Regions from separate parts of the Kineococcus esterisolvens genome, predicted to be linked through region 3. Evidence: predicted binding sites of a transcription regulator. Region 3 holds the regulator's gene; each other region holds the start of a gene.

Region 1 (3,272 bases), on a different contig from region 3:
CACGCGCGCACGCTAACCCACGGCCCGGCGGTGCGGGCGGGAACGCCGCGAGGGCGGCCCCCCCCTGGTGGAGGACCGCCCTCGCGGGTGGTGCTGGTGGTGCGGCGGGACTCAGAAGTCCATGCCGCCCATGCCGCCGTCGCCGCCGGCAGCGGCCGGGGCCGCCTTCTCCGGCTTGTCGGCGATGACGGCCTCGGTGGTGAGGAACAGGCCCGCGATGGACGCGGCGTTCTGCAGCGCGGAGCGCGTCACCTTGACCGGGTCGTTGATGCCCGCCTCGAGCAGGTCCACGTACTCGCCGGTGGCGGCGTTCAGGCCGTGACCGGTGGGCAGGTTGCGGACCTTCTCCGCCACGACGCCGCCCTCGAGGCCGGCGTTGATGGCGATCTGCTTCAGCGGGGCCTCGACGGCGACCTTGACGATGTTCGCGCCCGTAGCCTCGTCACCGGTCAGCTCGAGCTTGTCGAACGCCACGGCGCCGGCCTGGATGAGGGCCACGCCACCGCCGGCGACGATGCCCTCCTCGACGGCCGCCTTCGCGTTGCGCACGGCGTCCTCGATGCGGTGCTTGCGCTCCTTGAGCTCGACCTCGGTGGCCGCGCCCGCCTTGATGACGGCCACGCCGCCGGCGAGCTTGGCGAGGCGCTCCTGCAGCTTCTCGCGGTCGTAGTCGGAGTCGCTGCGCTCGATCTCGGCGCGGATCTGGCTCACGCGGCCGGCGATGGCGTCGGCGTCGCCGGCACCCTCGACGATCGTGGTCTCGTCCTTGGTGACGACGACCTTGCGGGCGCGGCCCAGCAGGTCGAGGTCCGCGGTGTCGAGCTTGAGGCCGACCTCCTCGGAGATGACCTGGCCACCGGTGAGGATGGCGATGTCGCCGAGCATGGCCTTGCGGCGGTCGCCGAAGCCCGGGGCCTTGACGGCGACGGACTTGAAGGTGCCGCGGATCTTGTTGACGACCAGGGTCGCCAGGGCCTCGCCCTCGACGTCCTCGGCCACGATCACCAGCGGCTTGCCGGACTGCATGACCTTCTCCAGCAGCGGGAGGAGGTCCTTCACCGTGGAGATCTTGGAGTTGAGGATGAGGATGTAGGGGTCCTCGAGCTCCGTCTCCTGACGCTCCGCGTCGGTGACGAAGTAGGGGGAGATGTACCCCTTGTCGAAGCGCATGCCCTCGGTGAGCTCGAGCTCCAGGCCGAAGGTGTTGCTCTCCTCGACGGTGATGACGCCTTCCTTGCCCACCTTGTCGAGGGCCTCGGCGATGAGCTCACCGATGGAGGCGTCACCGGCGGAGATGCCGGCGGTCGCGGCGATCTGCTCCTTGGTGGTGACCTCCTTGGCGGCGGCCACGAGCTGCTCGGTCACGGCCTCGACGGCCTTCTCGATGCCGCGCTTGAGGCCCATCGGGTTCGCACCCGCGGCCACGTTGCGCAGGCCCTCGCGCACGAGCGCCTGGGCCAGGACGGTCGCGGTCGTCGTGCCGTCACCGGCGACGTCGTCCGTCTTCTTCGCGACCTCCTTGACGAGCTCGGCCCCGATCTTCTCGTACGGGTCCTCGAGCTCGATCTCCTTGGCGATGCTCACACCGTCGTTGGTGATCGTGGGGGCGCCCCACTTCTTCTCCAGGACGACGTTGCGGCCCTTGGGGCCGAGCGTCACCTTGACAGCGTCGGCGAGCTGGTTCATCCCGCGCTCGAGACCGCGACGGGCCTCTTCGTCGAAGGCGATGATCTTGCTCATGCCTGGTGTTCCTCCCAGAAGACGGGCGGTGGGTGGCCGGAGCGGTGCCCGCGACGGACGACCGGCGGCGGCGGGGTCACGTCCCCCGCGCCGGCGGCCTCACCGGGTCCGGCCCGGAGCTTTCGCTCCCGGGTCGAGGTGCTGCTGGTGCTGTCACTCTCGACTCGAGAGTGCCAACGCCAATGTTGGCACTCTCCCCCCTCGAGTGCAAACCCCCACCGGCGGGGGCCCCGGCGCGGAGCACGCCGGGGAGGGGGTCACCCCGAGTGGTTGACAGCTCACCCGAACAGCGCCTGGTGGCCCGAGCGAACCGCTGCGACCCTCGAAGGACCGTCCCGCCCCCGGCGGGACCGATCCGAGGAGAGACGTGTCCGAGCTGCCGCTGCGGATCCAGGCGCTGAAGACGCGCCGCACCGACGACCTGTCGGGCGACTACGTGCTGGACCCCACCCACAGCCGCATCGGCTTCGTCACCCGGCACGCCATGGTGACCAGGGTGCGGGGGCAGTTCACCCGCTTCGAGGGCCGCGCCCACCTGGACTTCGCCCGGCCGGCCGCCTCCGGCGTGGAGGTCGTCATCGAGGTGGCGAGCATCGACACCCGGGACCCGCACCGCGACGAGCACCTGCGCACCAACGACTTCTTCGACGCCCCGGCGCACCCGCACCTCGCGTTCCGCTCCACGCACGTCCACCCGCTCGGCGGCGCGGACCACCGCGTCACCGGGGACCTGACGATCAAGGCGGTGACGCTGCCCGTGTCGGTGGACTTCGAGTACACCGGCGCCGCCAGGGACCCCTTCGGCACCACGCGCCTGGGCTTCGAGGGCTCCACGAGGATCAACCGCCGCGACTGGGGCGTGGAGTGGAACGCCCCGCTGGAGACCGGCGGCGTGCTGATCTCGGAGACCGTCGTGCTGGAGTTCGAGATCTCCGCCGTGCCGGCGACCGCGGGCTGAGGGCGCGGCCGCCGGCGGCGGACGCCTCAGACGCCGCGGACGCTCTCGGCCTGCGGGCCCTTCTGGCCCTGGCCGATCTCGAACTCGACGCGCTGCCCCTCCTCGAGGGAGCGGTAGCCGTCGGCGACGATCGACGAGTAGTGCACGAAGACGTCGGCGCCGCCGTCGTCGACGGTGATGAAGCCGTACCCCTTCTCGGCGTTGAACCACTTCACGGTGCCCTGAGCCATTGCGTTCTCCTGGGTGGTGCAGCGAGCGGGACGTCCCCGGCATCGGCCCGGGGGCGGGTCTCACGCTGCCCGCGGCGGTGAGGCCGTGGGCGACGCCCGACGTGCCGGCCCCGTGCAGGACGTGCTCATCGAACTGATCGACCACTGCCCAGGCTAGTGCGGGGAGGGGCCGTCGGGGCAGGGTTCGGCCGGGCCGGTTCGCCGCGCCGGAGCGCTCGCACCGGAGCGGCTCACAGCAACCCCGCCGCGCCGCCGAGCAGCCCGTCGGCCAGGCGGCGCACCGCGAGCACCGCCCCCGCGACCACCAGCAGCGTCAGCGCCGCCCAGGCCAGCACCAGCAGGAG
Region 2 (3,272 bases), on a different contig from region 3:
GGGCAGCACGTCCCGGACGGCGTAGGAGCGCGTGAACGGCGTGCTCGCGGGGCCGTCGGTGGTGACGTAGGCGATCGTCTCGTCCACCAGTCGGCCGCCGAGCTGCTCGGCGACGGCGCCGACCAGCCCGGCGCGGATGACGGCGCCGTCGGGCTCGTGCAGGTGCGAGCCCACGGGGCCGACGGCGGGGACGGGGTTGGCCGAGTCGTCCAGCTCGAAGCGCCCGCCGGCGCGCAGCACCAGGGCGCTGCGCGCCACGCCGGGGCGGGCCAGCGGCCCGCACCACAGCGCGGACTCCACCACGTCGCCGTCCACGGAGGTCCACTGCGCCTCCGCCCCGGCGGGCACCAGCTCGTGCGGCAGGCCGGGGGCGAGCTTGGCGCCGGTGGCGGGCACCCGCGCGGCGGTGGCGAGCACGAACGACAGCGGGGGCGAGGTGGCTTCGGGGTCGAACAGGCGCCTGCCGCCGGTGGTGCGCCGGGCCGGGTCGAACCAGGCCCCGTCACCGGGGCCCAGCTCGTCGACGACGCCGGCGGTCACGTCGGCGCAGCGGACCTCCGCGCGCCCGGCGAGGTTGGCTGCGGCCACCGCGGCCGTGCCCGGGTCGGCGTCCACGGCGAGCACGGCCAGGCCCGCGTCGGCCAGGGCGAGGGCGTCGGCGCCCACGCCGCAGCCGAGGTCGGCGACCCGCCGCACCCCCGCGCCGGCGAAGCGCTGCGCGTGCTCGGCGGCGACGACGGCGCGGGTGGCCTGCTCCACGCCGGCGGCGGTGAGCAGCAGCCCGTGCGCGCGGGGGCCGAGCTTGGCGGCGGCGCGCTCGCGCAGACGCGCCTGCGTCATGGCCAGGGCCACCAGCGCGGGTTCGTGCCCCTCGCGGCGCAGCCGCTGCCCCAGCGCCAGCGGGTCGGCCGGGCCGGCCGCGGTGAGCAGGTCCAGCAGCGCGCGCCCGGTGGGGGAGGTCAGCGCGGCGACGTCGGCGGGGTCCACCCGCCCGACTGTGCCAGCACCCCCACCCGGCCGGTCGCACCGCGGGGGGCGTCTCTGGCACTCGGGGAGTGGGAGTGCTAACTTCTGTCGCAGCGTCGGTGGCACTCCCCCGAAGGGAGTGCCAGCACGCGAGGCGGCGCCGCCCGGCACCCGCGACGACGGGCGGGCACCAGCTTCGCACCCGGCCACCAGTACGCCAGATCCGTACCGAGTACGCAGAAGGGGAGGGCCGCTCAGTGTCGGTCTCCATCACTCCGCTCGAGGACCGCATCGTCGTCAAGCCGCTCGACGCGGAGCAGACGACCGCTTCCGGTCTGGTCATCCCGGACACCGCCAAGGAGAAGCCCCAGGAGGGTGAGGTCCTGGCCGTGGGCCCGGGTCGCGTCGACGACAACGGCAACCGCGTGCCCGTCGACGTCGCCGTGGGCGACAAGGTCATCTACTCGAAGTACGGCGGCACCGAGGTGAAGTACGGCGGCGACGAGCTGCTGATCCTCTCGGCGCGCGACGTCCTCGCCAAGGTCGCCAAGTAAGCAGCAGCAGGACCTGACGCCCCGGGCGCCCGGCGACACCGGGTGCCCGGGGCGTCCGCCGTTGCCGCCAAGAGATCTGGAAGGAACACGCACATGGCCAAGCAGCTCTCGTTCAACGAGGACGCCCGCCGCTCCCTGGAGCGCGGTGTCGACGCCCTCGCCAACGCCGTCAAGGTGACCCTGGGCCCCCGCGGCCGCAACGTCGTCATCGACAAGAAGTGGGGTGCGCCGACGATCACGAACGACGGCGTCACCATCGCCCGCGAGGTCGAGCTCGAGGACCCGTACGAGAACCTCGGCGCGCAGCTCGCCAAGGAGGTCGCCACCAAGACGAACGACGTCGCCGGTGACGGCACCACCACCGCGACCGTCCTGGCGCAGGCGATGGTCCACGAGGGCCTGCGCAACGTGGCGGCCGGCGCGGCGCCGTCCGCCCTCAAGCGCGGCATCGACGCGGCCGTCGAGGCCGTGAGCGACGAGCTGCTCAAGCTCGCCCGCGACGTCGACGGCAAGGGCGACATCGCCCACGTCGCCACCATCTCCGCGCAGGACCCGGCCGTCGGCGAGCTGCTCGCCGACGCGTTCGACAAGGTCGGCAAGGACGGCGTCATCACGGTCGAGGAGTCCTCCACGACCGCGCTGGAGCTGGACTTCACCGAGGGCATGCAGTTCGACAAGGGCTACATCTCGCCCTACTTCGTGACCGACGCCGAGCGCCAGGAGGCGGTGCTGGAGGACGCGTACGTCCTCGTGCACCAGGGCAAGATCTCCACGGTCACCGAACTGCTGCCGCTGCTGGAGAAGGTCCTGAAGACCTCCAAGCCGCTGCTGATCATCGCCGAGGACGTCGACGGCGAGGCCCTGTCCACGCTGGTCGTCAACAAGATCCGCGGCACCTTCAACGCCGTCGCGGTGAAGGCTCCCGGCTTCGGCGACCGCCGCAAGGCCATCCTGGGCGACATCGCCACCCTCACCGGCGGCCAGGTCGTCGCCGAGGAGGTCGGCCTCAAGCTCGACCAGGTCGACCTGGACGTGCTGGGCACCGCCCGCCGCATCGTCGTCACCAAGGACGACACCACGATCGTCGAGGGCGCCGGCGCGTCCGACGAGGTCGCGGGCCGCGTCGCGCAGATCAAGGCCGAGATCGAGCGCACCGACTCGGACTGGGACCGCGAGAAGCTCCAGGAGCGCCTCGCGAAGCTGGCCGGTGGCGTGGTCGTCATCAAGGTCGGCGCGCACACCGAGGTGGAGCTCAAGGAGAAGAAGCACCGCATCGAGGACGCCGTCTCCGCGACGCGCGCCGCGATCGAGGAGGGCATCGTCGCCGGTGGCGGCAGCGCCCTGACCCACGCGGTGCGGGTCCTCGAGGGAGCCCTGGGCAAGGAGGGCGACGAGGCCACCGGCGTGAAGCTGGTGCACCGCGCCGCCACCGAGCCGCTGCGCTGGATCGCCGAGAACGCCGGTCACGAGGGCTACGTCGTGGTCGAGAAGGTCCGCGACCTCGAGCCCGGCAACGGCCTGAACGCCGCCACCGGCGAGTACGTGGACCTGCTGGCCGCGGGCGTCATCGACCCGGTCAAGGTGACCCGCTCGGCGCTGGTCAACGCCGCGTCGATCGCCTCGATGGTCCTGACCACCGACACCCTGGTGGTGGACAAGAAGGAGGAGGAGCCGGCGGCTGCCGGTCACGGTCACGGCCACGGCCACTGACCCCTCCGCACGACGAGAGGCCCGGTCCCCCGAGGGGGCCGG
Region 3 (3,272 bases):
ATGCGGGTGCCGGTGTCCACCCCGGCGGGGATGCGGATGGTCAGCGGCCGTCGGGCGCGCACCCGCCCCTCCCCGCTGCACTCCAGGCACGGCGAGGGCAGCACCGTGCCGAAGCCGTGGCACGTCGGGCACGGCTGGCTGGTCATGACCTGCCCCAGCAGGGAGCGCACCACGCGCTGCACCGAGCCCTGCCCGCCGCAGATGTCGCACGTCTCCGGTTGGGTGCCCGGCTGGCAGCAGGTCCCCTTGCAGGTGGGGCACAGCACCGCGGTGTCGACCTGGATCTGCCGCTCGCCGCCGAAGGCGGCCTCGGCCAGGTCCACGTCCACGCGGATGAGGGCGTCCTGGCCGCGCTGGGTGCGGCTGACCGGGCCGCGGCCGCCGGCGGCCCCGCTCTGCCCGAAGAACGCGTCCATGATGTCGGAGAAGCCGAAGCCCTGGCCGAAGCCGCCGGCCCCGCCGGGTGCGCCGCCGCGGTCGTACTGGGCGCGCTTGTCCGGGTTGGAGAGCGTCTCGTAGGCCTGGGAGACCTCCTTGAACCTGTCCCCGGCGTCGGGGTCGGAGGTGACGTCGGGGTGGAGCTTGCGCGCCAGCTTGCGGTAGGCGCGCTTGATGTCCTCCGCCGAGGCGTCCCTGCTGACGCCGAGGACGTCGTAGTAGTCGCTCACGAGGTGCTCAGGTCTCCCGTCGGGGGGTGGTCGGGTGGGTCACTGGGACAGGATGCGCGACACGTAGCGGGAGACCGCCCGCACCGCCGCCATCGTCGTGGGGTAGTCCATGCGGGTCGGACCGAGCACGCCGAGGCGGGCCAGGACCTCCCCCTCGCCGTAACCGCTGGTCACCACGGAGGTCTCCGGCAGACCGAGGTGGAGGTTCTCCGCGCCGATGCGCACGGTGAGCGCGCCGCGGTCGCCGCCGCCCTCCTCGGCCATCTCCTGCACCAGCCGCAGCAGCACCACGTGCTCCTCCAGCGCCTCCAGCACGCTGCCGAGGGAGGCGGCGAGGTCGGCGGCGCCCGATCGGACGAGGTTGGCGGTGCCGGCGATGACGACGCGCTCCTCCAGCCCGGCGCTCAGGCAGTCGCCGAGCGCGGCGACGACCTCGGCGGTCACCGCCATGTGGCCCGGCGGGCTGGCCTGGACGACGGCGGTGAGCTCCTCGCGCGCCTGCTTCAGCCGCTTGCCGGCGACGGCGGCGTTGACGCGGTCGCGCAGCACCGCCAGGACCTCCGGCAGCGACTCCACGTCCGTGGCCGAGCGCACGTCGACGACGCGCTGCTCGACGCGGCCGGTGTCGGTGATGAGCACCAGCAGCGCGCTGCGCCCGCCGACGGGCACCACCTCCACGTGCCGCACCGCCGCCCGCGACAGCGACGGGTACTGCACGACGGCGGCCTGGCGGGTGATCTGCGCCAGCAGCCGCACGGTGCGGTCCACGACGTCGTCGAGGTCGACGGCGCCGTCGAGGAAGGCCTGGATGGCGCGGCGCTCGGCCGGCGACATGGGCTTGAGGTTGGCGAGGCGGTCCACGAACAGGCGGTAGCCCTTGTCGGTGGGGATGCGCCCGGCGCTGGTGTGCGGCTGGGCGATGTACCCCTCCTCCTCCAGCACCGCCATGTCGTTGCGGATGGTGGCCGGGGACACGCCGAGGCGGTGCCGCTCGACCAGCGCCTTGGACCCCACGGGCTCGTGGGTCGAGACGTAGTCCTCGACGATGGCGCGCAGCACCGCGAGCCTGCGGTCGTCGCTCACACCCACCTCCGCTCCCCGTCCTCCGCGGGCACCCCACTGGCACTCGCCGGATCCGAGTGCCAAGTCTAGGCCAGCGGACCCGGTCAGCGCGCCTCCACCGCGCCGCCCGCACCGCTCGTTAGCGTGCCGCGGGTGAGCCCGAACGCCCGGTCCGCACCCCGCCCCGCCGACCGCTACGGCCGCGACGTGCTGTCCACGGACCCGCACCCGCGGCGCCCGACGCACCGCGAGGAGCCCGCCGCGCGCGGCCTCGTCGTCGAGGACGTGGAGACCGGCTGGGTGGGCGCGGTGGTGCGCGTGGAGAAGAGCGGCGGCGTGCACGTCGTCGTCCTGGAGGACGCCAGGGGGCGCACCCGCACCTTCCCGCTGGGCCCGGGCTTCTGGGTGGACGGGCAGCCCGTGCGGCTGGTGGCGCCCAGGGGGCCCGCCGCCCCCGCTGCGCCCACCCGCACCGCCAGCGGGTCGGTGGCCGTCGCCGGCGCCGCGGCCCGCACTGCGCGCGCCTCCCGCATCCTGGTGGAGGGCCGGCACGACGCCGAGCTGGTGGAGAAGGTCTGGGGCGACGACCTGCGCGTGGAGGGCGTGGTCGTGGAGCTGCTCGACGGCGTCGACGACCTCGACGCCGCGGTGCGCTCCTTCGGCCCCCGCCCGGGGCGGCGCATCGGCGTGCTGGTGGACCACCTCGTGCCCGGCAGCAAGGAGTCGCGCATCGTGGCCGCGGTCTCGAAGAACCCGCACGTGCTCGTCGTGGGCCACCCGTTCGTCGACGTCTGGCAGGCCGTGCGCCCCGAGCGCCTCGGCTGGGAGCGCTGGCCGGTCGTGCCGCGCGGCACCTCCTGGAAGCACGGGATCCTCGCCGAGCTGGGCTGGCCGCACGCCACGCAGGCCGACGTCGCGCACGGCTGGAAGCGGATCCTGGGCACGGTGCGCACCTACGCCGACCTGGAGCCGGCGTTGCTGGGCCGGGTGGAGGAGCTGGTGGACTTCGTCACGGCGGACGCGGCGGACCGCTGAGGCGCCCGTCTCCTCCCCTCGTCGCACCCGGGTCCACCCCGCGGGAGGACGACACCCGGCCCGCCCGCGCGGGAGGATCGACGTGAACCCGAACCCCGGCGACGCCCAGGAGGCCACCGTGAGCGACCCGCACCAGTCGTCCCGCCCGGACTTCACGAAGGACCCGCACGCCCCCGGCGCCGGCGGGGAGCAGCAGCCCGGCTGGACGCCCGGGTGGCGCCCGGGCTGGCAGCCCGAGCAGGAGGCGGCGCAGCAGCACGGTCAGCCGTGGCCGCCCCCGCAGGGCCCCGGCCGGCCGCCGCAGTGGCAGCAGAAGCCGCCGGTGTCGGTGCAGGACGAGCGCACCTGGAGCGTGCTCGCGCACGTGGGGACGCTGCTGCTGTGGATCGGCCTGCCGGTGGTCGCGCCACTGGTGCTGTTCCTGGTCTTCAAGGACCGCAGCCGGTTCGTGCGCGAGCACACCGCCGAGGCGCTGAACATGAGCATCTCGTTCGTGCTCTACGAGAT

Evidence for each region. Region 3 encodes HrcA, which represses chaperone genes, less so after heat shock. Its sites were predicted from a motif close to GNTNGCACTCGGNNNNNCCGAGTGCNANC; they were not measured.
Region 1: the regulator HrcA is predicted to act here: its motif matches at 1,925-1,953, upstream of groL (chaperonin GroEL).
Region 2: the regulator HrcA is predicted to act here: its motif matches at 1,041-1,069, upstream of groES (co-chaperone GroES).

The regions. Positions count from the first base shown of each region.
Region 1 is NZ_JBJLRI010000006.1:51,739-55,010, forward strand. It holds gene ACRYR8_RS03955 (D-arabinono-1,4-lactone oxidase) at 1-3, opposite strand, end outside; gene groL (chaperonin GroEL) at 112-1,740, opposite strand; gene ACRYR8_RS03965 (YceI family protein) at 2,108-2,698, shown strand; gene ACRYR8_RS03970 (cold-shock protein) at 2,725-2,928, opposite strand.
Region 2 is NZ_JBJLRI010000014.1:13,227-16,498, reverse strand. It holds gene ACRYR8_RS07000 (THUMP-like domain-containing protein) at 1-987, opposite strand, end outside; gene groES (co-chaperone GroES) at 1,224-1,520, shown strand; gene groL (chaperonin GroEL) at 1,614-3,230, shown strand.
Region 3 is NZ_JBJLRI010000002.1:94,776-98,047, forward strand. It holds gene dnaJ (molecular chaperone DnaJ) at 1-668, opposite strand, end outside; gene hrcA (heat-inducible transcriptional repressor HrcA) at 708-1,751, opposite strand; gene ACRYR8_RS01475 (DUF3097 family protein) at 1,884-2,765, shown strand; gene ACRYR8_RS01480 (DUF4870 domain-containing protein) at 2,848-3,272, shown strand, end outside.